3 regions of the Micromonospora sp. NPDC048868 genome follow, and region 3 is predicted to be linked to each of the others. Evidence: riboswitches for the same ligand, from Rfam matches in the RefSeq annotation. Region 3 holds a riboswitch; each other region holds the start of a gene.
What was found. A riboswitch is a leader RNA that binds a small molecule or an ion and turns the genes downstream of it on or off. The one in region 3 is predicted to bind cobalamin.
Positions count from the first base shown of each region.

Region 1 (7,177 bases), on a different contig from region 3:
CCCGGTCGGTGTCCCGGACGTGACAGTGCCGCACGGTGGGCCGGCTGTCCCGTTTGGACAGCACGGCGTACTCGTCGAGGTCCCACAGCCGGCAGTTCTCGACGATCCCGCTGCCGTCGACGAACGCCACGCCCCGACGCATCCCGCTGACGTCGCACATCCGCACGTGCGCGGTGCTCCGCTCGCAGAGCACGGCGTTGAAGGCCTGCCCGGTGACGACGCAGGACTCGACCGTCAGGGCGGCGCGGAGCGCCGACACCGTCGCCGGCGCGTCGGCGCTCCACGTCCGCAGCGTCAGCCCCTGGAGCACGACCTGCGCGTCCTCGCCGTACACGACGGGCGCGGCGGCGCCGCTCTCCACCAGCACCGGCGGCCCGCCCGGCACCGCCGCCCGGACCGTGACGGCCTTCGACCGCACGACGATCTGCCCGTCGTAGCGGCCCGGCTCCACGACGACCACCGCGCCGTGCGGTGCCGCCGCCACTGCCGCCCCGATGTCCCGGTAGGCGTTCGCCCTGCTCAGCGAGACCAGCAGCGTCGGTACACCCACTTGACCCGTCCCCCCGCCCAGGCCTGGCCACCGACGGCGGCGAGGCACCAGGAGCATAGATCGGGCCCGCCCCCCGTTCGCGGCCACGGGGGCCGCGAACGGGGGCCGGCAGGCCGTCCGGTCCCGGCGCGACGGCCGCACGGCCTGCGCGGTCCCGTGCTCAGAAGTCGTCGTCGAAGGCCACCGTGCCGCTCACCCCGACCTGGTACGCCGACACGCGCCGCTCGAAGAAGTTCGACAGCTCCTGGACGTCCTGCAACTCCATGAACGCGAACGGGTTGGTCGACCCGTAGTGGGCGGGGATGCCGAGCTGCGCGAGCCGCCGGTCGGCGACGTGTTGCAGGTACTCGCGCATGTCGGCCAGGGACAGCCCGGGCACACCCTGGCCGAGCAGGTCCTCGGCGAACTGGACCTCGCACTCGACGGCCTCGGCGAGCATCTGCCGCACCTGAGCGGCCAGCTCGTCGTCGAAGAGGTCCGGCTCCTCCCTGCGGACCGTCTCCACCACGTCGAAGGCGAAGGCCATGTGCATGGACTCGTCGCGGAACACCCAGTTGGTGCCGGACGCCAGGCCGTGCAGCAGCCCCCGGGAGCGCAGGAAGTAGACGTAGGCGAAGGCGCCGTAGAAGAACAGCCCCTCGATGCAGGCGGCGAAGCAGATCAGGTTGAGCAGGAAGGCCCGCCGGTCCTCCCGGGTACGCAGCTGGCGCAGCTCGCCCAGCGAGTCGATCCAGCGGAAGCAGAACTCTGCCTTGCGCCGGATCGACGGGATGTTCTCGATGGCGGCGAACGCGGCGAAGCGCTCGGCCTCGTCGGGCACGTAGGTGTCGAGCAGGTTGAGGTAGAACTGGACGTGCACGGCCTCCTCGAACAGCTGCCGGGACAGGTAGAGCCGGCCCTCCGGGGAGTTGACGTGCTGGTAGAGGTTGAGCACGAGGTTGTTGGCGACGATGGTGTCGCCGGTGGCGAAGAACGCGACGAGGCGGCTGACCAGGTGCCGCTCGGCCGGGGAGAGCCGGTCGAGGTCGGCGAGGTCGGCGTGCAGGTCGACCTCCTCCACCGTCCACGTGTTGCGGATGGCGTCGCGGAAGCGGTCGAAGAAGTGCGGGTAGCGCATCGGGCGCAGGGTGAGATCCATCCCCGGGTCGAGCAGCATGTGGACGGTCCTCGGTTCGCTGGTGGTCGAGGTGGTCACTGGCAGGCCTCGCACGACTCGGGGTTCTCCAGGGAGCAGGCCAGCGCCTCGTCGACGGTCGCCACCGGCGCGACGAGGCCCGCGGCACGGGCCGGCCCGACGGGCGCGACGGTGGCCTGCTGGATCCGGGTGGCCGGCCGGGAACGCAGGTAGTACGTCGTCTTCAACCCGGCCTTCCAGGCGTACAGGTACATCGAGGAGAGCTTGCCGATCGTCGGCGCGGCCAGGAACAGGTTCAGCGACTGCGACTGGTCGATGTACGGGGCGCGGGCCGCGGCCAGGTCGATCAACGCCCGCTGCGGCAGCTCCCACGCGGTACGGAACAGCTCCCGCACCTCGGCCGGCAGTTCCGCGACGTCCTGCACGGAGCCCTCGGCGCGCTTGATCGCCGAACGGATCCGCTCCGTCCACAGGCCCCGGGCCTTCAGCTCGCGTACGAGGGCGGTGTTGACCTGGAGGAACTCCCCCGACAGGGTCTCGCGCTTGAACAGGTTGGACACCTGCGGCTCGATGCACTCGTAGCAGCCGGCGATCGAGGCGATGGTGGCGGTCGGCGCGATCGCCACGAGCAGCGAGTTGCGCAGCCCGTACGCGGCCACGCGCTCCCGTAGCGCGCTCCACCGTGCCGTCTGGGTGCCCGTGACGCCCCACAGGTCGGGTTGCAGCTGCCCGCGCGCCGCCCGGGTCTGCCCGTACGCCGGGTGGGCGCCCGAGCGTCGCGCCAGGTCGGCGGAGGTCTCCAGGGCGGTCAGGTACAGCTCCTCGCTGATCCGGGTGGACAGCTCCCGGGCGGCCGGCGAGTCGAACGGCAGCCGCAGCGCGAAGAACACGTCCTGAAGGCCCATCAGGCCGAGCCCGACGGGCCGCCAGCGCGGGTTGCTCGCCGCCGCCTGCGCCGTCGGGTAGTAGTTGATGTCGATGACCCGGTCGAGGTACGTCACGGCGGTGCGGACGGTGGCGCGCAGCCGCTCCCAGTCGATGCCGTCCGCGCCCAGGTGGGCGGCGAGGTTCACCGAGCCGAGGTTGCACACGGCGGTCTCGGCGTCGCTGGAGACCTCGACGATCTCGGTGCACAGGTTGGACAGGTGCACCACGTTGCCCGCCTCGGCGGTCTGGTTGCACAGCCGGTTCGCGGCGTCCTTGAACGTCATCCACCCGTTACCGGTCTGGGCGAGGGTACGCATCATCCGCCCGTACAGCTCCCTTGCCGGGACCTGCCGCACGTAGCGGCCCTGCTCCTCGGCGGCCCGGTACGCGGCGTCGAACTCCTCGCCCCACAGGTCCGGCAGCTCCGGCACCACGTCGGGGTCGAACAGCGACCACACCCCGTCGGCCTCCACCCGGCGCATGAACTCGTCCGGGATCCAGTTGGCCAGGTTCAGGTTGTGGGTGCGCCGGGCGTCCTCGCCGGTGTTGTCGCGCAGTTGGAGGAACTCCTCGACGTCCGGGTGCCACGGCTCCAGGTAGACGCAGGCCGCGCCCTTGCGCCGGCCGCCCTGGTTGACCGCCGCCACCGAGGCGTCCAGCGTCCGCAGCCACGGCACGATCCCGTTGGACTGCCCGTTGGTGCCCCTGATCAGCGCGCCCCGGGAGCGCACCCGGGAGAACGCGATGCCGATGCCCCCGGCGAACTTCGACAGGTTCGCCACCTGCGCGTACCGCTGGTAGATCGAGTCGAGTTCGTCGCGCGGGGAGTCGACCAGGTAGCAGGAGGACATCTGGGTGTGCCGGGTGCCGGAGTTGAACAGCGTCGGCGAACTCGGCAGGTACGCCAGGCTCGACATCAACCGGTAGAACCCGATCGCCTCGTCCGGTGCCTGCGACAGGCCGCAGGCCACGCGCAGCAGCCAGTACTGCGGGGTCTCCAGCACCAGCCGGCTCGTCGGGTGGCGCAGCAGGTACCGGTCGTAGACCGTACGCAGCCCGAAGTACTCGAAACGCAGGTCGCCGCGCGGGTCGACGGCGGCGTCGAGGGCGCCGGCGTGGGCGGCGACGAAGGCCGCGGTGTCGTCGCCGATCAGGCCCTCGGCGTGGCCGTGCCGGATCGCCTCGCTGAAGGAGCCGATGCCCTGCCGGCGGACCTCCTTGTCGACGTACCCGGCCAGCAGGCGGGCGGCCAGCCGCGAGTACTGCGGCTCCTCACCGATCATCTCCGCGGCGGTCTGGATGGACAGCCGGTCCAGTTCGGCGGTCGTCGCCCCGTCGTACAGGCCGCTGATCGTCCTGGTCGCCACCCGCAGCGGGTCGACGTCGGCGAGGTCGTCGGCCCACCGCTCGACCGCGCGGACGATCCGGTTGACGTCGACCGCCTCGGTGCCGCCGTCGCGCTTGCGGACCCGCATCTGCGGCCGCCGCTGGCCCACCACGGCCGCATCGTCGGCCGGAAAAACCTCGGTGACTGTCACCACTCACTCCTCGCGAGCCTTGATCCCAGACGGATTTCCTGGGCACGCGGGGAGCGGACACCGACGACGACGCGCGGCAGGGCAACGCGTCGGGATGGCGTCGGCCGTCCCACGCGGCCTCGGACCGCCACACGCCCGGAAGCGGGCGTACGGCGCACTGGCAGGTCTTCGGACTCGCGGGCGCGACCGGACTCGCCGGTCTCCTACTGGCCGTCGCTTCCCAGGCCGCTGGCGGCCCAGTGCTGATGACGGCGGTCGTTCCCACTCACCGCTGCGGGGCAGTCCCGGATTCCCACCGGGTTCCCTCTTGCCTCGACCACTCCGGATGAGCGGCCGAACCAGCTGCGCCGACACCATATATAGGGTTGGCGCCGTTGTCACACCCCACATGTCGGTCCCGGGCGTGTCGTCGGCGGCGCGGGTCACGCCCGTCGATCGCCAGCCAGAAGCCCGCGTCGATGCACCGACCCGCGCACCGGCGCACCAGTGGCGCTCTCTGGCTGCGGCGCCCCGCAAACGGTGATCAGGACGCCATGGACCCTAAAGCCGTAGGGTCACGTCCATGGCGTCCTGATCACGTTCGGGTGGGCCTGTCGCGCTGGTGGCGGTGGAGGAGGGCCGCGAGGCGTGGCGCGGCGACGCCTGCCGAACGCCCGGCCTCAGCCCGACCGCAGCTCGGCAGCGTTACTAGACCCGGGTGACCCGGACGGCGTCGGCCACCACGTAGCCGGTGGTGCTGGTCCAGCGGCTGACCGCGACCAGGTTCCGGTCACCGGCGGCAAGCCCGAAGGTGCCCAGCGAGCGCCAGACGCCGCCGCTGGAGCGCTGGTCCACGTTGACCGTGCGGTTGCCCGAGGCGGTGACGACGACGTGCGGGGCCGAGCTGTTGTAGCCGGGGTCGGCCGGGTGCCGCACCTCGACGCGGTAGTTGCCGGCCGCCGGAATGTTCACCTTGAACCAGGCGGAGTCGCTGGCCAGCGTGGGGTTGGCGAAGCGGTAGTCGGCCCCGTAGCGCTGGGCGGAGTACGAGGAGGTGCCCCAGTTGGTGCTCGCCGTGAACCGCCCCGCCGTGGTGTTATCCACGATGGTGCTGAACGTGGGCGGGTTGGGCGCGCTCAGGCCGAGGTAGGCGGCGATGCCCTCGGCGTGGCCACGGGCGGTGGCGGTGATGAAGTCGGCGCGCTTGAGCAGGTTCGAGTCGGCGACGGAGTCGATGAAGAGGTTCTCGGTCAGCACCGCGGGCATGGCCGACTCGCGCAGCATGTGGAAGTTCGCGGTCTTCAGCCCCCGATCGGTGACCCCGCCGATCGTCCGCATGCCACCGATCACCCTCGGGTGCAGGGCGTTGTGCAGATTGACGGTGGCGGCGTCCGACGTCGGGTAACGGTAGCTCTCGAAGCCGGTGCCACCGCCGGAGTTGATGTGCACGCTCACCAGCAGGTTCGCGCCCCACGCGTTGGCGTCGTCGGTGCGGTACGCCAGGCTGCGGGTGATGTCGGTCGTGCGGGACATCCGGACGTCGACGGCCCAGTTGGCCAGCAGGATGTTGCGCAGTTGCAGGGAGATGTCGAGCGTCAGGGCCTTCTCCTGCAGCCCGTTGCCGACCGCGCCGGGGTCGGTGCCGCCGTGGCCCGGGTCGATGTAGACCTTCGGCAGCGCCGCCCACGCGGGGCCGGCGACCATGGGGACGGCCGCGGCACCGGCGACGGCCGCAAGGAGGGTACGCCGCCGCAGCGTCCGGTTGTCGAACATGTGCACCTCGTCATCGGGAGAGATCGACAGTGCCCGCAATATAGCGGCAGGTCGATGCCCGATGAAAGATGTCTACGCCAACTGATCTGGGCTCCGAAGGTTTCCTCCCCCTAGGGTCGTCGCGCCGTCACCACCGGCGATCGAGGGTCCACGCCGTCGTCGGACGCGCTCAGGTCAGGGCACAGCCGGACCCGCAGTACGGGCAGAACGCGCGCTTGGCGTTCGACGTCACCTCGACGTCGCACCGTGCACAACGGCCGTTCTCCCACAGCCCCTGGTCGATCCCGAGTCCACCGTCGTAGTAGTCACGGTCGGGCCAGGCGACCAGTTCCACGTCGAGACCCGGATCGTCCTCGTAGTCGGTGACAGCGGCCAGGGTCAGCGTGGTGCGTACGCCGTACTGGTCCTCGGTGAAGTGCGGCAGCACACGCCGCAGGACATCAACGAGTTCAGGAACCGGCAGCGCCACCAGCTGCTCGGCGAGACGTTCACGATCCTCGTCGGTGGACACGCGACCGACCATACGTCTCCGCGCACCGCCGCCGCCGGCCGCGTAGATCCCGGTCCACCCAACAGACCGGACGACGAGAAGTGATCTACGGTGCCGCGGCTCAGCACACCGACGCCCGCCACTTGGCGTTGTATTGATCGAGAGTGAAAGGCATAGCAGGTCAACACGGAAGAGATACCCCTGAGCTGCCCTTTCGTTGGTGGTCGGCGGTCATCGTTCGCTGCTTCTGGTCCACCTCTGACGACCTGGAAACGGCATGATTCTTGGGGCTCCCCCAGGCTCCAACCCCTCGCCTGTAAGAAGTGAGCGCGTTGTCCGGCAGAGCTGTCCCCGTTTTCGGCCTCGGACGGCTGTCCGCGTTCGACAGTCGGTTGCCGCCCTCGTCTCGGCCCGTTGCTGTCAACAGCAACAGGGAGCCGGGCGCCCCTTATAATTGATCATGATTGAACCGGGATTCGAGGGTCCTGCCGTCCCGGCTGGCTCAGTAGCCCCGGACCAGCCGACGGTACTTGCGGCGGACACGCCCGGTACCCTGGTCCGGTTGTGCTGGGCAATGGAGAACCAATGGAACTCGGTTCAGCCTGCGCAACTCGTCGGCGTCCAACCCGATCGTCATCCGGTTAGTCACTCACGCGTTTACTTGCGGCTCTGTTCCCTCACCTCTGCCGCGCAACTGAGCAACGACCTAGCCAGCGCCTCCGCCCGGTCCGCCGACAACCACAACGAGCCGTGTGGCACATCGTCATCGGGACCGGCCAACCCTT
Region 1 covers NZ_JBICUN010000012.1:115,598-122,774, forward strand. Annotated here, with positions in the region: gene ACGFNF_RS19860 (right-handed parallel beta-helix repeat-containing protein) at 1-550, opposite strand, end outside; gene ACGFNF_RS19865 (ribonucleotide-diphosphate reductase subunit beta) at 711-1,706, opposite strand; gene ACGFNF_RS19870 (ribonucleoside-diphosphate reductase subunit alpha) at 1,742-4,087, opposite strand; cobalamin riboswitch at 4,292-4,508, opposite strand; gene ACGFNF_RS19875 (N-acetylmuramoyl-L-alanine amidase) at 4,838-5,902, opposite strand; gene ACGFNF_RS19880 (hypothetical protein) at 6,072-6,413, opposite strand; gene ACGFNF_RS19885 (hypothetical protein) at 7,050-7,177, opposite strand, start outside.
Region 1: another riboswitch for cobalamin. It lies ahead of ACGFNF_RS19870 (ribonucleoside-diphosphate reductase subunit alpha); the one in region 3 lies ahead of bluB (5,6-dimethylbenzimidazole synthase).

Region 2 (7,177 bases), on a different contig from region 3:
GACGGTGCCGCCCTGGCGGGGGCCGCTGCCCTGCACCGCCCAGAGCAAGCTCGACTTGCCGGAGCCGTTGCGCCCCATCAACGCCACGATCCGCCCGGGAGACAGGTCGAGGTCGACGCCGGCCACGGCGACCGTCCCCGGGTAACGCACGACGACGTCGCGGGCCGTCAGGACGGGGGGCCCGTCCGGGACCGTCGCCGCGGCCGGCACGGCGGCCTCGGTGAGCCGGTGGCGCAGGGCGGCCGCCCGCCGGCGGGCATCGCGTACGGACAGCGGCAGCGGCGTCCAGCGGGCGAGACGGCCCAGCTCGACCAGCGGCGGTGCGATGTCGACGTCGGCGAGCACGGCGGCCGGTTCCCCGTCCACCACCCGACCGTCGCCGGGCAGGTAGAGCAGCCGGTCGGCGTACTGCACGACCCGTTCCAGCCGGTGCTCGGCCAGCACCACCGTCACGCCGAGGTCGTGCACCAGCCGGGTCACCACGGCGAGCACGTCCTCCGCCGCGGTGGGGTCCAGCGCGGAGGTGGGCTCGTCGAGCACCAGCACCCGCGGGTGGGCGGTGAGGACCGACCCGATGGCGACGCGCTGCTGCTGCCCGCCGGACAGCGTCCGCAGCGGCCGGTCGCGCAGCTCGGCGATGCCCAGCAGGTCGAGGGTCTCCTCGACCCGTTTGCGCATCACCGCCGCCGGCAGGGCGAGCTGCTCCATCCCGTAGGCGAGCTCCTCCTCGACGGTGTCGGTGACGAACCCGGACAGCGGATCCTGCCCGACCACGCCGACGACGTCGGCGAGGTCGCGCGGCGGATGATGGCGGGTGTCCCGGCCGTCGACCGTCACGCTGCCGTGCAGGGTGCCGCCGGTGAAGTGCGGCACCAGCCCGTTGATCGCCCGCAGCAGCGTGGACTTGCCCGTACCGGTGCGACCGACGACCAGGCAGAGCTCGCCCTCGTCGATGCGCAGCGTCACGTCCCGCAGGGTCGGGCGGTCGCTCTCGGCGTAACGGACGGTCACCCGGTCGAAGTCGATCACGAAGGGCCTCCCGGTGCGGGGGACGACGACGCCAGCCGACCCGCTCCGTCCGCCGACGCGGCGTCGACCGGACCGCGGGCTGCGGTCGACGGGCCGGCGGTGCGCGCGGCGGACGTCCGCGCGAGCACGGGAGGCGGCGCCAACCAGGCCGGTGCCGCCGCGACCAAGACGGCGAGCAGCGTCAGCGGCGTCAGCTCGGGCCAGGTGAGGGGGCTCACCGGCGGATAGAGAAGCTCCGGATCGACCGAACCGGCCAGCACCGTCAGCGCGGCGGCACCCACCCCGCAGCCGGCCACGAGCAGTTCCTCGCCCCGCCAGTGGTCCGGCCGGTAGCGGCTGCGCCGCACCCGACGGCCGGCCAGCAGCATGCCGGCCACGGCGGTCAACAGGCCGACGAGGAGCATCGGCAGACCCAGGTACGCGGGGCCGGTGGCGTCGAGCAGCCCGTACGTGCCGGCGCAGACGCCGACCAGCCCGCCGAGCACCAGCGCACCGGTGACGGCGCGCTGCCCGGCCGGCACCGCCGGGGTGCGGCCGTAACCCCGGGAGTCCATCGCCGCGGCCAGTGCCAGCGACCGGTCCAGCGCGTCGGCCAGCACCGGCAGCGCGATGCCCCGCAACGCCCGTACCCCCCGGCCGGAGGCGCCCCGCAGCCGCCGCGCCCGGCGGACCCGCAGCACGCTCTCCACCAGTTGCGGGGCTACCGACAGGGCCACCACCACTGCCGTGCCCACCGCGTACAGGGCCCCGGGCACTGCTTTGAGCAGCCGCTTCGGGTTGGCGAGGGCGTTCGCCGCGCCCAGGCAGACCAGCATCGTGGCCAGCCGCAGCCCGTCGTAGAACCCGCCGAGGAGCTGCTCGGCGGCGACCGGCCCGAACAGGCGGATTCCCGCCGCCCACGCGGGCAGGGGAATTTCGGGGAGCCGGACGAGCACGTGGTCGCCCTGCCCGCCGCCGAACACGATCCGGAACAGCACCCGCATCGCCACGATCACCGCGCCGAGCACCAGGTACATCCGGAACGCCAGCGCCCACGGCGCGTCTCCCCGCCGCCGGACGACCACCAGCGCGGCGACGGCGACGAGCAGGCCCAGCGGGAACGGGTTGGTGGTGTGGCTGGCCGCGGTGGCCAGGCCGAGCGCCCACAGCCACCACGCGCCGGGGTGCAGCGCCCGGGGCAGGCGCGTCGCCCGGCCCACCGGCCGTGCCCGGTCCGCTCCGGCGAGCCGCTCCACCCGGCGGGTGCTCCGGTCAGTCATCCGGCTCGACGGTCCGCCGCCGCCGTGCGGCCAGCAGGCCGCCCGCGCCGAGCGCGACCAGCAGCAGCACGCCGGCCGCCGTCCCCAGCGGGATCCCGCGAGCGTCACGGGGCGCGGCGACCTCGGTCACCACCGGCTGGTCGACGGAACTGCCCGCCGGTGGGCTGGCGGCAGCACCTGCGGGTGGCGTGGCGACGCCCGCGCCCGCTGTCGGGACCGGGCTGCCGGCCGTCGGCGTACCGGTGGGGAGCGGCGCGGGCCCGGCGGAGCCCGGCGCCGGTACTGCCGCGCCGGGCCGGCCCGCGGTGGCAGGTGGTGGCGGGACCGGTCGACCGTCTCCTGCCGGCGGTGGCGCGACCGGGCCGCCCCGGGTGGGCGGTGCCGGGGGCGGAGGGCTCGGTGGTGGTGGCGGTGGCGCGGGACGCCTCGGCGCGGCGCCCGGCCGGGGTGCGTCGTTGGCGTTGCGGTTGAGCGAGAACGACCAGCCCTCGAAGCTGCCGGCCGGCGGCTTGCGGTTGAGCACACCCTTGTCGCTGTACGTCCAGCTGCCGCCGCTGGTCGCGTGCCAGTACGACCAGTAGGCGCTGGCGGGAGGCGTGTCGACGCACTTCTCGGACACCGTCGACGGCTTGCCCTCGATCCGGCAGACGAACCCCTCGCCCCAGCGCAGCGTGCCGGTGATCTGGAACCCGGCGTTCTTGAGGGCCGCCAGCCCGGTGGACTGCTCGCCCCGGGCGCACCGCACCACGGTCCCGCCGCCGAGTTCGTTGAAGTCGACCACCACGGTCACACCGGAGGCGTCGGGGCAGTAGCCGGCCGATCCGGCGGCCCTCGCGGGGGTGCCCGGTCCGACCATCGTGCCGGCGGCGGTGAGGGCGACGACCAGTCCGGCGCGGGCGGCCCGGACGGTCACGCCGCCCGCCGACGGCCGAGTACGACGAGCAGCACCCCGCCGCCGACCAGCAGGAACGCGATCAGCACGTAGCTGGTGATCGCCGCGCCGGTCGTCGGCAGCCCGCCGAGGCCCGGGGTGGTCGGGGCCGGGGTCGCGCTCGGGGCGGCGGTCGTCGACGCCGTGGCGGACGGGGTCGACGGCACGGTCGTGGCGGACGGGCTCGGTGTCGGGACGGCCGTCCCGGTGGGCGTCGGTGACCCGGTGGGCACCGGCGAGGTGGTGGCGGTGGGGGAGGCGGTGGCGGTGGGCGGCGCCGTGCCGGTCGGGGTCGGTGCGGGCGACGACGGCGGCGGGTCGAGGCCGATGCGTCCCAGCGGCACCTGTACGAGGCCGAGGACGGCCTGTGCGCTGCCTCGACGCCACTGGTCCCGGTCGGTGTCGGTGATCCCGGACGCGACGGCCGTCGTCAGGCTGTCGGTGTTGTAGGCGACGGCGCCCGCGTCGGCGGCGGCCGCGCCGCCGTTTGCCGCGGTGAGCTGGAGTGCGGCCAACGCGCCGGCGGCCCGCGCGGCCTCGGCGTCGCGGCCGGCGGCGGCGAGGGCCTGCCCGGCCAGGCCGGTGCTGTTGGAGTTCGCGCCGGTGGTCGGGCCGGAGCCGCCGAACGAACCGTCGGCGCGCTGCTGATCCACCAGCCAGGCCGCGCCCTTGGCGGCCGCCGCGGTGGCGCCGGCGGCGCCGTCGGCAGCGGCGGCGAGCAGCGCCTGCACGGCCATCGCGGTCGAGTCGACGTCGAGGGTGGCGTCGGCCTGCTCGTCGCAGGACGGGGACGGGCCGTCGGCGGTGTCGGGGTAGAGCCGGAACCCACCGGCCGCGCACTGCTGGCGGATGAGGAAGTCGACGGTGTCCTGCGGTACGTCGCCGCTGCGAGCCAGGCCCAGCACGGCGAAGGACTGGTCGAAGGCGTTGCTGGCGTCCGGACCGGTGTCGGCGGTGGTGCGGCTGGTGATCCGCCCCCGCTGGTGTCCGGCGTCCGCCCCGGCGACCAGTGACAGGGTCTCCGTCCGCAGGTCGAAGCCGCCGAAGTCGGTGGGGTCGGCCCCGGCGGCGGAGGCGGCGTACAGCAGCTTCGCGGTCGACCCGCCGTCGAGGAAGCCGGAGATGCCCCAGTCGTCGAGGCTGTTGTAGGACCGCACGTGCGCCGCGACCTGCGCCGTCGCGGCCTGCCGGACCGGCGCGTGCACCCCGGTGGCGGAGAGGGCGAGGAGCCCGTCGATGGTCAGACCCCAGTCCGGACCGCCGAACGGGCCGGGCAGCACCCCGTCGGCGAACTCGCCGGCCAGCCAGGAGGCGGCGTCGCGCGCGGCGGCGGCGTGGGCCGGGGCGGGTGCGGCCACGACAGTCAGGGGTACGGCGGTGAGCGCGGCGATCGTCGCCGCGGTGGCGGCGACGACGCCGGCGCCGAGACGCCGGGAACGGGACCGGGACATGAGGGGTGCCTTTCGCAGAGCGGTCGGTGGAAGCTCCGGAAAGCACCCGGGGACAGCGACACCCCGCTCGCGTGATGCGATGAGCGGGGTGGAACGGACCTCGGTGGCCCGGACTTCACCCTGTAAACCTCGACAGTGGAAGCCGCTCGTCCCGGGCGAGGCATTCCGGCTCGCGAGGCCGGGGCCTCGCTCACGGTTGCGGGTCAGCGCCGGCTTCGCACCGGCTTCCCCCCACTCGGGACGTATGCAGTTGTGGCCCGGCGTGCACCGGGTGCCGACACCGTACCGCCCGCACGTCGCGCGACGCCAGGGAGGTGGCCGACACCCGGTGCACCACTGCGGTCACACCCGGTGTGCGGCCACGGTCAGGGCGCGGCGATGCTCGGCGGGGCGCCCGCGCCGAACGACCAGCCCTCGACGGTGCCCGGGGCCGGGTTGTAGCTGCTCGCGCCGGACGTGCTGTAGGACCAGGCGCCGCCGCTGGGGGCATGCCAGTACGACCAGTACGCCGTCGCGGGCGGGGTGTTGACGCACGGATCGGCCGTGGCGGTCGGCTTGCCGTTGATCCGGCAGGCGAACGCCAGCCCCCAGCGCTGGGTGCCGGTCACCGTGAAGCCGGCGCCCTGGAGGGCGGCCAGCCCGGTGGCCGGGTCGCCCGGAGCACAGCCGACCTGGACGCCACCGCCGAGCGCGGCGAAGTCGACCACGACGGTGACGCCGGAGGTGCCGGTGCAGGCCGCGGCGTACCCGGCCCGGGGGGCGGGTTCGACGGCGGTGAGGGCGACGGCGGCGACGGCGGCTGCCAACAGGCCGGCGAGCCGGGTGCGGACGGTGGATCGGTGACGGAACACGGTTCCTCCTGGAATCGGTGGAGCGACGGGACGGGTCACGGGCAGGCGGGGACCGGCGTGCCCGGGGCGGCGAAGGCGAACACCGCGTCGAGGGTGAGGCCCTGGTCGGGGTAGGTGACGCCGTCGAAGACGACCTCGAGGCGTTCGCCGGCGACGAGTTGCCGGGCCAGCCAGCCGGCCGCGGCCTCCGACCGGCCGTCCCCGGCAGGCGAGGTGGGGGAGGCGTGGGCGGATGCCGGTGCGGCGAGGGTGAGGGTGGCGAGGGTGAGGGCGGCGAGCACACCGCGGAACAGGGTGAGCAGGCGGTGCCGGCTCAGGCGGACGACCATCGGAAGCGCCTTTCCGGCCCGGCGGTCGTCAGAAGCCCGGCCACCCGCCGCAGCGCGGGGGTCGACCGGGACTCCGACCCGTGGGCCACGACGGGTGGGGAGCGGATTCTGCGCGTACGTCGGGTATTCGGGCTCGCCGTCGGAGGTGCATCTCGACGGCCTACCGTTGCGGGCCAGCGCCGGAATTCGACCGGACTTCCCCCGCACGCACGCGCGTTGGTTGAGTTGTGGCGCCAGTCTGGAGTGGAGGGACGCCGGATGTCAATGCGTGATCGGCTGCGCGCGTCCGGTCATGGTCCGGTGGTCGGTCAGGGCAGGAGCTCGACGTACCCGTCGGTCGCGTGCAGGCGAATCCGCTGTCCGTTTCGGATCAGCCGGGTCGCCTGCGCCACCCCGACGAGGGCGGGCAGGCCGTACTCCCGGGCGACCACCGCCCCGTGGGTCATGAGGCCGCCCACCTCCGTCACCAGTCCCGCGATCGCGACGAACAGGGGCGACCAGCTCGGGTCGGTGTAGGCGGTGACCAGGATGTCGCCCGGTTCGAGGTCGGCCTCGGCCAGGTCCAGGACGACGCGGGCCCGTCCCTCGACGGTCCCGCCGGAGACCGGGAGGCCGGCCAGCGCGCCGGCCGGCACGTCCTCGCGCCGGTACGCGCCGGCGATGCCCTCGCCCTCCGACGTGAGCACCCGGGGCGGGGTGAGCGTCCGGTACGACCTGAACGCGTCCTTGCGCCGCTGGATGAGCTGGTCGTCCACCTCGTGCGTACGCACGACGTCGTGGAGCTCCTGGAACGTCAGGTAGAAGATGTCCTCCTGCTCCGGGAGCACGTGGGCCCGCACGAGGCGCTCGGCCTCTCTCAGCAGGGCCTGCTTGTAGCTGAGGTAGCGGCTGACGATGACGTACTTCGGATACTCCCGGTACCCGATGAAGGTCCGGACCCGGTCGATCATCCGCTTCGTCTCGTCCGCCCTGCGCTGCCCGTCCGGCAGGGCCCGCAGGCGCTCCAGGACCTCCTGTTCCTTCCGCGCCGCCCGCTGGCGCCCCTGCGCGAAGCGCCGCTCGCGGGCACCCGGCTCGAGGTTCCTGACGTTGTCGAGGATGAGGGGCACGAGCGTGGTGGGGCGTTCGCTCCAGCGTGGCCTCGTGATGTCGATCTCGCCCGCGCAGCGCATGCCGTACCTGTCGAGGTAGGCCCGGATGGCGTCTCGCGCCTCCCGGCCGCCCGGGAACCGGGGCAGCTCGTCCACGAAGCCCTCGTCCTCGACCTCCCGCAGGAAGGCCACCACCTCCGGGTGCGGGCGGATGACGTCGGCGACGTCCAGCAGCG
Region 2 covers NZ_JBICUN010000012.1:57,683-64,859, reverse strand. Annotated here, with positions in the region: gene ACGFNF_RS19680 (ABC transporter ATP-binding protein) at 1-1,029, opposite strand, end outside; gene ACGFNF_RS19675 (CbiQ family ECF transporter T component) at 1,026-2,288, opposite strand; gene ACGFNF_RS19670 (hypothetical protein) at 2,281-3,201, opposite strand; gene ACGFNF_RS19665 (cell wall anchor protein) at 3,198-4,670, opposite strand; cobalamin riboswitch at 4,830-4,900, opposite strand; gene ACGFNF_RS19660 (hypothetical protein) at 5,036-5,521, opposite strand; gene ACGFNF_RS19655 (hypothetical protein) at 5,557-5,850, opposite strand; cobalamin riboswitch at 5,951-6,083, opposite strand; gene rph (rifamycin-inactivating phosphotransferase) at 6,159-7,177, opposite strand, start outside.
Region 2: another riboswitch for cobalamin. It lies ahead of ACGFNF_RS19655 (hypothetical protein); the one in region 3 lies ahead of bluB (5,6-dimethylbenzimidazole synthase).

Region 3 (7,177 bases):
GGCATCTGGGCCAACCCCATGCCGGAGACGGGGCAGGGGCCGGCCGTCGGGTCGGTCACGTTCAACAACCTGCGGCTGAGCAACAACGCGGTGGACATCCAGAACACCACCTCGACGTTCACCATCAACCGTAACTGACCCACCCCGGTCGCCCGGGCGGCGGCCGGTCCACCGGGCGGTGCGGCCACTCGACACCCGAGTGGCCGCACCGCCCGGCCCGTCGAGATGTCCCGCCCGGTCAGTCGGCCGGGTCGCCGTGCCGACCGGCGCCAGCGGCGAACCGGGCCGCACCGGCCGCCGCGTCGGCGGCCAGCGACTCCATCCCGTACGCCAGTTCGCCCGCCATGGCCTCCGGCTCGGGCCGGCCGGCGCCGGTGAGTAGCGCCGCCCGGTCGTTGCGCAGGCAGGTCTGTGGGTGCCGGGCGATCTCGGCCGCCAGCCGCTCGGCCGCCGCCCGGGACTCACCCGGCGCGACCAGCCGGTTCACCAGACCCATGGCGTACGCCTCCTCGGCCGGCACCGGCCGCCCCGTGAGGATCAGGTCCATCGCCCGGCTCTCGCCGATCAGCCGGGGCAGCCGGACCGTGCCCCCGTCGATCAACGGCACCCCCCAGCGGCGGCAGAACACCCCGAGCACCGCGTCGGACTCTGCGACCCGCAGGTCGCACCAGAGCGCCAGCTCCAACCCGCCGGCCACCGCGTGACCGGAGATCGCGGCGATCACCGGCTTGCTGAGCGTCATCCGGGTCGGACCCATCGGGCCGTCCCCCTGCGCCTCGACCCGGTTGCCGCTCGGGGTGCCGATGGCCTTCAGGTCGGCCCCGGCGCAGAACGAGCCGCCGGCACCCCAGAGCACGGCCACGGAGGCGTCGGGGTCGGCCTCGAAGGCGCGGAACGCGTCGGCCAGCGCCCGTGCCATCGGCCCGTCGACCGCGTTGCGCGCCGCCGGCCGGTCCAGGATCACCGTGGTCACCGCCGCGGCGCGTTCGACGCGTACGCCCATGCCGACAGCATGCCTCCGACGGTGCCGGCGGCGCCAGGCGTCAGCGCGGGGCGGACCGGTCCGGGCGGACCAGGGTGGCGCCCAGCGCGGCGCCGACCACGCAGGCCACCCCCGCCGCCTGCGGCCAGGCCAGCAGCTCGCCGAGCAGGACCAGCCCGACCAGTGCCCCGATCGCCGGCTCCAGGCTGAGCAGGACCGCGAAGACCCGGGCCGGCATCCGGCGCAGCGCCGCCATCTCCGCCGAGTACGGCAGCACCGACGACAGCAGCGCCACCGCCGCGCCCAGCGCGAGGGTCCACGGGTCGAGCAGCGCCGTACCGCTGCCGGCGACCCCGAACGGCAGCACGGCCAGCGCGGCGACGGCCATCCCCAGCGCGAGGCCCCGGCTGCCCGGCACCCGGGCGCTGACCGCCTTGCCGAGCAGCACGTAGCCGGCCCAGCCGACCGCGACGGCCACGCAGCACAGCAGCCCCAGCCGGTCCATTCCCGTCCCGCCGAGCCCGCTGATCAGCAGCACGCCGCCGCCGGCCAGCGCCGCCCATGCCACGTCGGCGAGGCGGCGGCTGCCGGCGAGCGACACCAGCAGCGGCCCGGCGAAGCCGATGGTGACCGCGACGCCCAGCGGCACCCGGTGCAGGGCCGCGTAGAAGGCGAGGTTCATGACCGCCAGGGCCAGCCCGAACGCCCCGACCAGACCGGCGGTACGCCAGCCCAGGCGCAGCCCCGGCCGGACCAGGACCAGCAGGATGAGCGCGGCGAAGCCGAGCCGCAGCGTGGTGGTGCCGCCGGCGCTGGTGCTGCCGAAGAGCTGCTTGGCGACGGCCGCCCCGACCTGGGTGGAGAGCATGCCCAGCAGCATCAGCAGCGGGGGCGGCACGGCCCGGGGCTGGCCCAGCGCGACGCTCAGTCGGGTCGCCGGTCGGCCGGCCGGCAGCGGGCGGGAGGAGAGTGCGTACACCCGGACCACAGTGGCCGTGGACGGTGCTGCCCGCGACCGGATTTTCACGCCCGTGTCGCCTCCCGTCACGGGCCGGACGGCGCTAGCATCCCCGACGGCACGATCATGTGAGGTGCCCCGCGCGAGCGGGGAGAATCGGGAAGCCGGTGTGAATCCGGCACGGGCCCGCCGCGGTGACCGGGGAGCCACCGTCCACGCGTACGCGCAGCCACTGGCCCGTCCGGGCCGGGAAGGCGGACGGCCAGGCGTCGATCCGGGAGTCCGAAGACCGGCCTCGCGTCCGGTGCCCGCGTCCGGCGTGGCGTGGGCCGAGCGCAGCGGGAGCCTGCCTTGGATCTGTACGACGTCATCCACCGCCGCCGGGACGTACGCGCCCAGTTCACCGGCGCGCCGGTGCCCGAGGAGACACTGCACCGGGTGCTGGCGGCGGCGCACGCCGCGCCGAGCGTCGGCTACTCGCAGCCCTGGGACTTCGTCCTGGTGCGCGACCCGGAGCTGCGCCGCCGGTTCCACGAGCACGTCCGCACCGAGCGGAACACGTTCGCCGCGACGCTCGACGGGGAGGCGGCCGAGCGGTTCGCCCGCATCAAGATCGACGGCGTCCTGGAGTCGACGCTGTCCGTGGTGGTCACCCACGACCAGGACCGGGGCGGCCCCGCCGTGCTCGGCCGGCACGCCATCGCCGACACCGGGCTCTACTCGACCTGCCTCGCCATCCAGAACCTCTGGCTCGCCGCCACCGCCGAAGGGCTCGGGGTGGGCTGGGTGTCGTTCTACCGCGAGCCCTGGCTCGCCGAGCTGCTCGGCATCCCCGACGGGATCCGGCCGGTGGCGTGGCTCTGCCTCGGGCCGGTCACCCACTTCGAGGCGGTACCCGACCTGGCCCGGCACGGCTGGCGGCGGAAGCGCCCCCTGGCCGACGCGATCCACCACGACCGCTGGGCGGCACGCTGACCCGCCCGGGGCGTCCCGTTACGGGCCGACGGGGCGCACCTCACGTACACCTGCGGACTTGTCACCGCCGACCGGTTTGCGGGGGCTCCTGCCGGGAAGTCGGTACGGGTGCGAGCACTCTTGACGAAGATCGAGCAGGCATCCGGCCTGGACCGGGTCGGCGACCGGTTGCAGCGCGCGGTCCAGGCCACCCTCCGACCGCAGCGGGTCCGCGACCTGCTGCACGGCGTCTGGCTGGGCCATCCGCTGCACCCGGCGATGGTGCAGGTGCCGGTGGGCGCGTGGATCAGCACGGCGGTGCTGGACCTGATGCCGGGGCAGCGCCGGGCCGCCGCCACGCTGTGCGCGGTGGGCACCGTCAGCGCCCTCCCGGCCGCGGTCACCGGCCTCAACGATTGGGCGGCACTGGCTCGCGACCAGCGCCGGATCGGCCTGGTGCACGCCGCGTCCAACAGCGTCGGCCTGGCGTTCTACGCCGGCTCGGTGGCCGCCCGGATGACCGGCCGGCACAACCTCGGCCGTACGCTCGGCTTCCTCGGGCTCGGCGCGGCCAGCATGGGGGCGTACCTCGGCGGGCACCTGGCGTACAAGCAGGGCGCGCAGGTCAACCAGAGCATCTCCGAGCTGCACCGGATGAGCGACGGCTGGCACTCGATCGCGGACATGGCTGCCCTGCCGGAGCGCACGCTGATCACCCGGGATGTCGACGACGTCTCGGTGATCCTCTACCGGCACGGCGACGAGGTCACCGTGATGCTGGAGCGCTGCCCGCACCAGAGCGGCCCGCTGGGCGAGGGCGAGGTGCGCGAGATCGACGGGCACGACTGCGTGGTCTGCCCGTGGCACGGCAGCGCGTTCCGCCTCAACGGCGGCGAGGTCGTGCACGGTCCGTCCGGCAACGACCAGCAGATCCTGCCGACCCGCGTCGTCGACGGCATCCTGGAGACCCGCCTGCCCTGATCGTCGCCCGGCGGCCTCCCGGCCGGCCCCCGGGAGTCAGGGGCGGCGGTGACGGCCGACCGCCGTGTCGTCGTGGGACGAACCCGCACGGGTCCGGCCGGTCAAAACGCTGTCGTGGGTACCGGCCTCCGTGCCCCGGTCGACGCCGATCGCGCCGCCGCGTGGGGTGGTGCGGATGTCCCGGTGACCGGTGCCGCGCCTGGCCGTGGTGGTGCCGCGCGCGGTGGTGCCCCGGCGGGCGGCGGCCATGCTCCGGGCCGCGCCGGCCGGTACGCGGGCCGGGCGGCGGCGCAGGCCCAGGACCGCGCCGATCTGCGCGCCGACGATGCTCGCCACCGCCAGGACGGCGGAGACCGCGAGGGGCCGGTTCACCCGATCGGGCTCGCCGGCCCGGGCGGCTCCCACCGTCACCGTCGGGGCCTGACCGGCGTCCCTCTCCGCCGGGGGCGGCACCGGCGCCTCGGCGGCCGGCGGGGGCGGCGTGGCGCGCTCGGGAGCGACCTTCCCGGGCGCCGGCTGCGGGGCCGGCCGGGCGGGCGCGGGCGGGGTCGGGCGGGCGACGAGGCGGCCGGTCGCGTGCCGGCGGGCACCCCGGTCCTCGGCGTCCCCGGGCAGCCTCAACAGCTGACCCGGGTGGATCCGGTCGGGGTCGCCGAGCCGGTTCAGCTCGGCCAACTCCCGGTAGTCGGCGAACTCGTCCAGGTAGCGCTGGGCGACCGCGCCCAGGTGGTCGCCCCGGGCCACCCGGTAGACCGCCACACCGTCGTCCGAGGCGGATGAGGTCACCGGAGCGGACGAGGCGACCGGCGTGGACCAGGTGTGCGCGGCCGGACCCGGCCAGGCGGCCTCCGCCACCGCCCGCGCGGTCGCGGGCGGTGCCGCCGGCAGGGCGTACGGGCCGGTGACCGCCGTCGCCGCGCTCGCCGCCGGGCTGGCCGCGAGGATCAGCGCGACCGAACCGACAAGCGCGGCGGCGGCCCGTTGCTGGCGACTCATCCCCGGCAGCCGGGGCGCCGGCCGGCGCAGCGCCTGTGCGCAGAGTTCGACCAGGACGGAGAAGGCGAACGTGGCCCAGCCGAACCAGCCGGTCAGCGCCAGGACCCGCAGGAAGAGCCGCCCGTCGTCCCGGCTGGTCAGCGTCGCACCGATCTCCGCGACGCTGGGCAGGTGGTCGGGCAGCGGGTTGCCGGCGAGGGCGAGCAGCGCCACCGGCGCGCCGACCAGCACCGCGCAGAGCACGACGAGCGCGCCGAACCCGGTCAGGATGCGTCCGGTCCGCCGTACGACGGAACGCCCCGATGCGGCCATGGCTGCCTTCCCTTCCTACGGTGCCCCGGTGAGCGGCCGCGCGGTCGCCTCACCGGAGACGGTGACGGTCTCGTCGAAGCCGAGCAGGCCGAGCATGGATCGGTGGTGCGTGACGGTGACGCGTACCCGGACCCGGGTCTCCCCGTCGACGACCGGGAAGCTGACGGTGTGGCCGGCGGCGCCGGCGGCGGCGAGGTAACCGGCGACGGCCCGGCGGGCCTGGGGGCGGTCGATCCGGGTCGGCCCGCCCTCGATGGCGCTGGCCCGGTCGATGGCCTGGCCGCCAGCGCGGGCGGCCTCGGCCGCGAGGTTGTCGGCCCGCTGCAACGTGCGCAGCTGACCCGCGCCGTCGAAGGCCAGGCCGATGACGGAGAGGACGCCGACCATCGCCACCGCGAGGAAGATGCTGACCCGGCCCTCGTCGTGCCGGCCTGCCACGGCGGTCATCCCCGGCTCCGGTAGCGGTCCAGCGGCGACGTGAAGTTCGCCGACACGCGCTTGCCGGCGGGCATCCCCGGCAGGACGGAGAGGTGCAGGTCCCCGTAGGAGACCGTGCAGGCGACCCGGACGGTGACCGAGGCGTCCTGCCCGGCCGGGCTGCGGAACGCCGCGTCGAAGCTGGTGGGAGCGCCGCGTACCGCGCCGCTGAACGTCACCTCGGGAGTGCCGGCGCAGTTCAGGCCGCGCCAGTCGAGCTGCTGGCGGGCCGCGTCCCGGGCCTCGGCGCGGGCGGTGCGGGCGTCCCGGGAGATCGAGGCGGCGCGGGCGGCGTCGTGGGCGGCGGCGTCGATCGCCTCGGCCGCCACGGCGGTACGCCCGGCGACGCCGGCCAGCACGATCAGCGCGATGAACGCCGGGGCGAGCACCGCCACCTCGATCGAGACCGAGCCCCGCTCGGCGGTACGGCTCACGGCGCGGTCCACCGTTCCACGGTCCCGTGCGCGGTCTGGTGCACCGGGAAGGTGACCCCGGGTACGACCGACAGGGACCGCCCGCGCACCGTGCAGGTCACCTCGGTCGCGGTGGTCTCGCAGCTCGGTGCGGGATCCTTCCAGCCGACCAGCCAGCCGCCCGAGGCCTTCAGGAACCGGACGGCCCGCGCCTCACCGGCCCCGGGCGGCGCCTGGTGCAGCCGCTGCGCGTTGACCGCGCTCTGCGCGGCGTTGAGCGCGGTGGAGCGGGCGACGAACCAGGCCGCGGCCTGGATCGAGGCGAAGAGCAGCAGCAGGACCACCGGCATCACCACCGCCAACTCGACCGGGTTTGCCCCCCGGTCGACCCCGCCGGCCACGAGCCGCCGGCCGGCAGCCGCGACGGGACGCCGGGCGACGGTGGCCGCCCGGCGTACCGGGGTGGGGTCTGTCCGGCGCACGGCCCGGCGTTACTTCGGGTCCGGAGCCTGGTGGGTGGGGATGTTGGTCATCCAGTCGTTGGCGGCACCGAGGGCGGCGGCGGTGACCGCCATCGCGACGGCGACCAGACCGAAGATGATCACTGCGGTCGGTACGGGGCTGTCGCCCCGCTCGCCGTCCTCGCGCAGCTCGGCCAGGCGTGTCGACACGACGACGTGCAGTCGGGTGATGACGGACATGACGTGCTCCTTCTCTCGGGGGCTGATCACAGGCGGGCGATGAACGGATAGACGGCGAAGCCGAGCAGGACGAAGACGAGCAGCGCCCCGGGGATGTCGAGCCGGCTGGTCACCCCCTCGGCCCGGGCCAGGTTGTCGGTGCGGATCTGGTCGCGCAGCGAGTCGGCGCGGCTGCGCAGGGTCTCGTGCACCTGCGCGCCCTCGCTACCGGAGGAGCGCATGATCGCCCCGACGTCGCCCAGTTCCGGGATGCCGATGCGCTCGGCGAGGTCGCGAAGCTCGTCCCACGGCGAGTGCATCTGCATCTGCGCGATCCGCAGCGACTCGGAGATGCGGTCGAAGACCCAGCCGTCGCAGACCGCCGCCGCCCGCTCCAGCGACTGCACCGGCCCGTGCGCGGCGG
Region 3 covers NZ_JBICUN010000010.1:28,818-35,994, reverse strand. Annotated here, with positions in the region: gene ACGFNF_RS17650 (discoidin domain-containing protein) at 1-138, shown strand, start outside; gene ACGFNF_RS17645 (crotonase/enoyl-CoA hydratase family protein) at 239-1,003, opposite strand; gene ACGFNF_RS17640 (DMT family transporter) at 1,044-1,961, opposite strand; cobalamin riboswitch at 2,055-2,253, shown strand; gene bluB (5,6-dimethylbenzimidazole synthase) at 2,292-2,915, shown strand; gene ACGFNF_RS17630 (Rieske 2Fe-2S domain-containing protein) at 3,024-3,875, shown strand; gene ACGFNF_RS17625 (LysM peptidoglycan-binding domain-containing protein) at 3,912-5,183, opposite strand; gene ACGFNF_RS17620 (pilus assembly protein TadG-related protein) at 5,199-5,630, opposite strand; gene ACGFNF_RS17615 (TadE/TadG family type IV pilus assembly protein) at 5,627-6,106, opposite strand; gene ACGFNF_RS17610 (TadE/TadG family type IV pilus assembly protein) at 6,091-6,555, opposite strand; gene ACGFNF_RS17605 (hypothetical protein) at 6,565-6,774, opposite strand; gene ACGFNF_RS17600 (type II secretion system F family protein) at 6,801-7,177, opposite strand, start outside.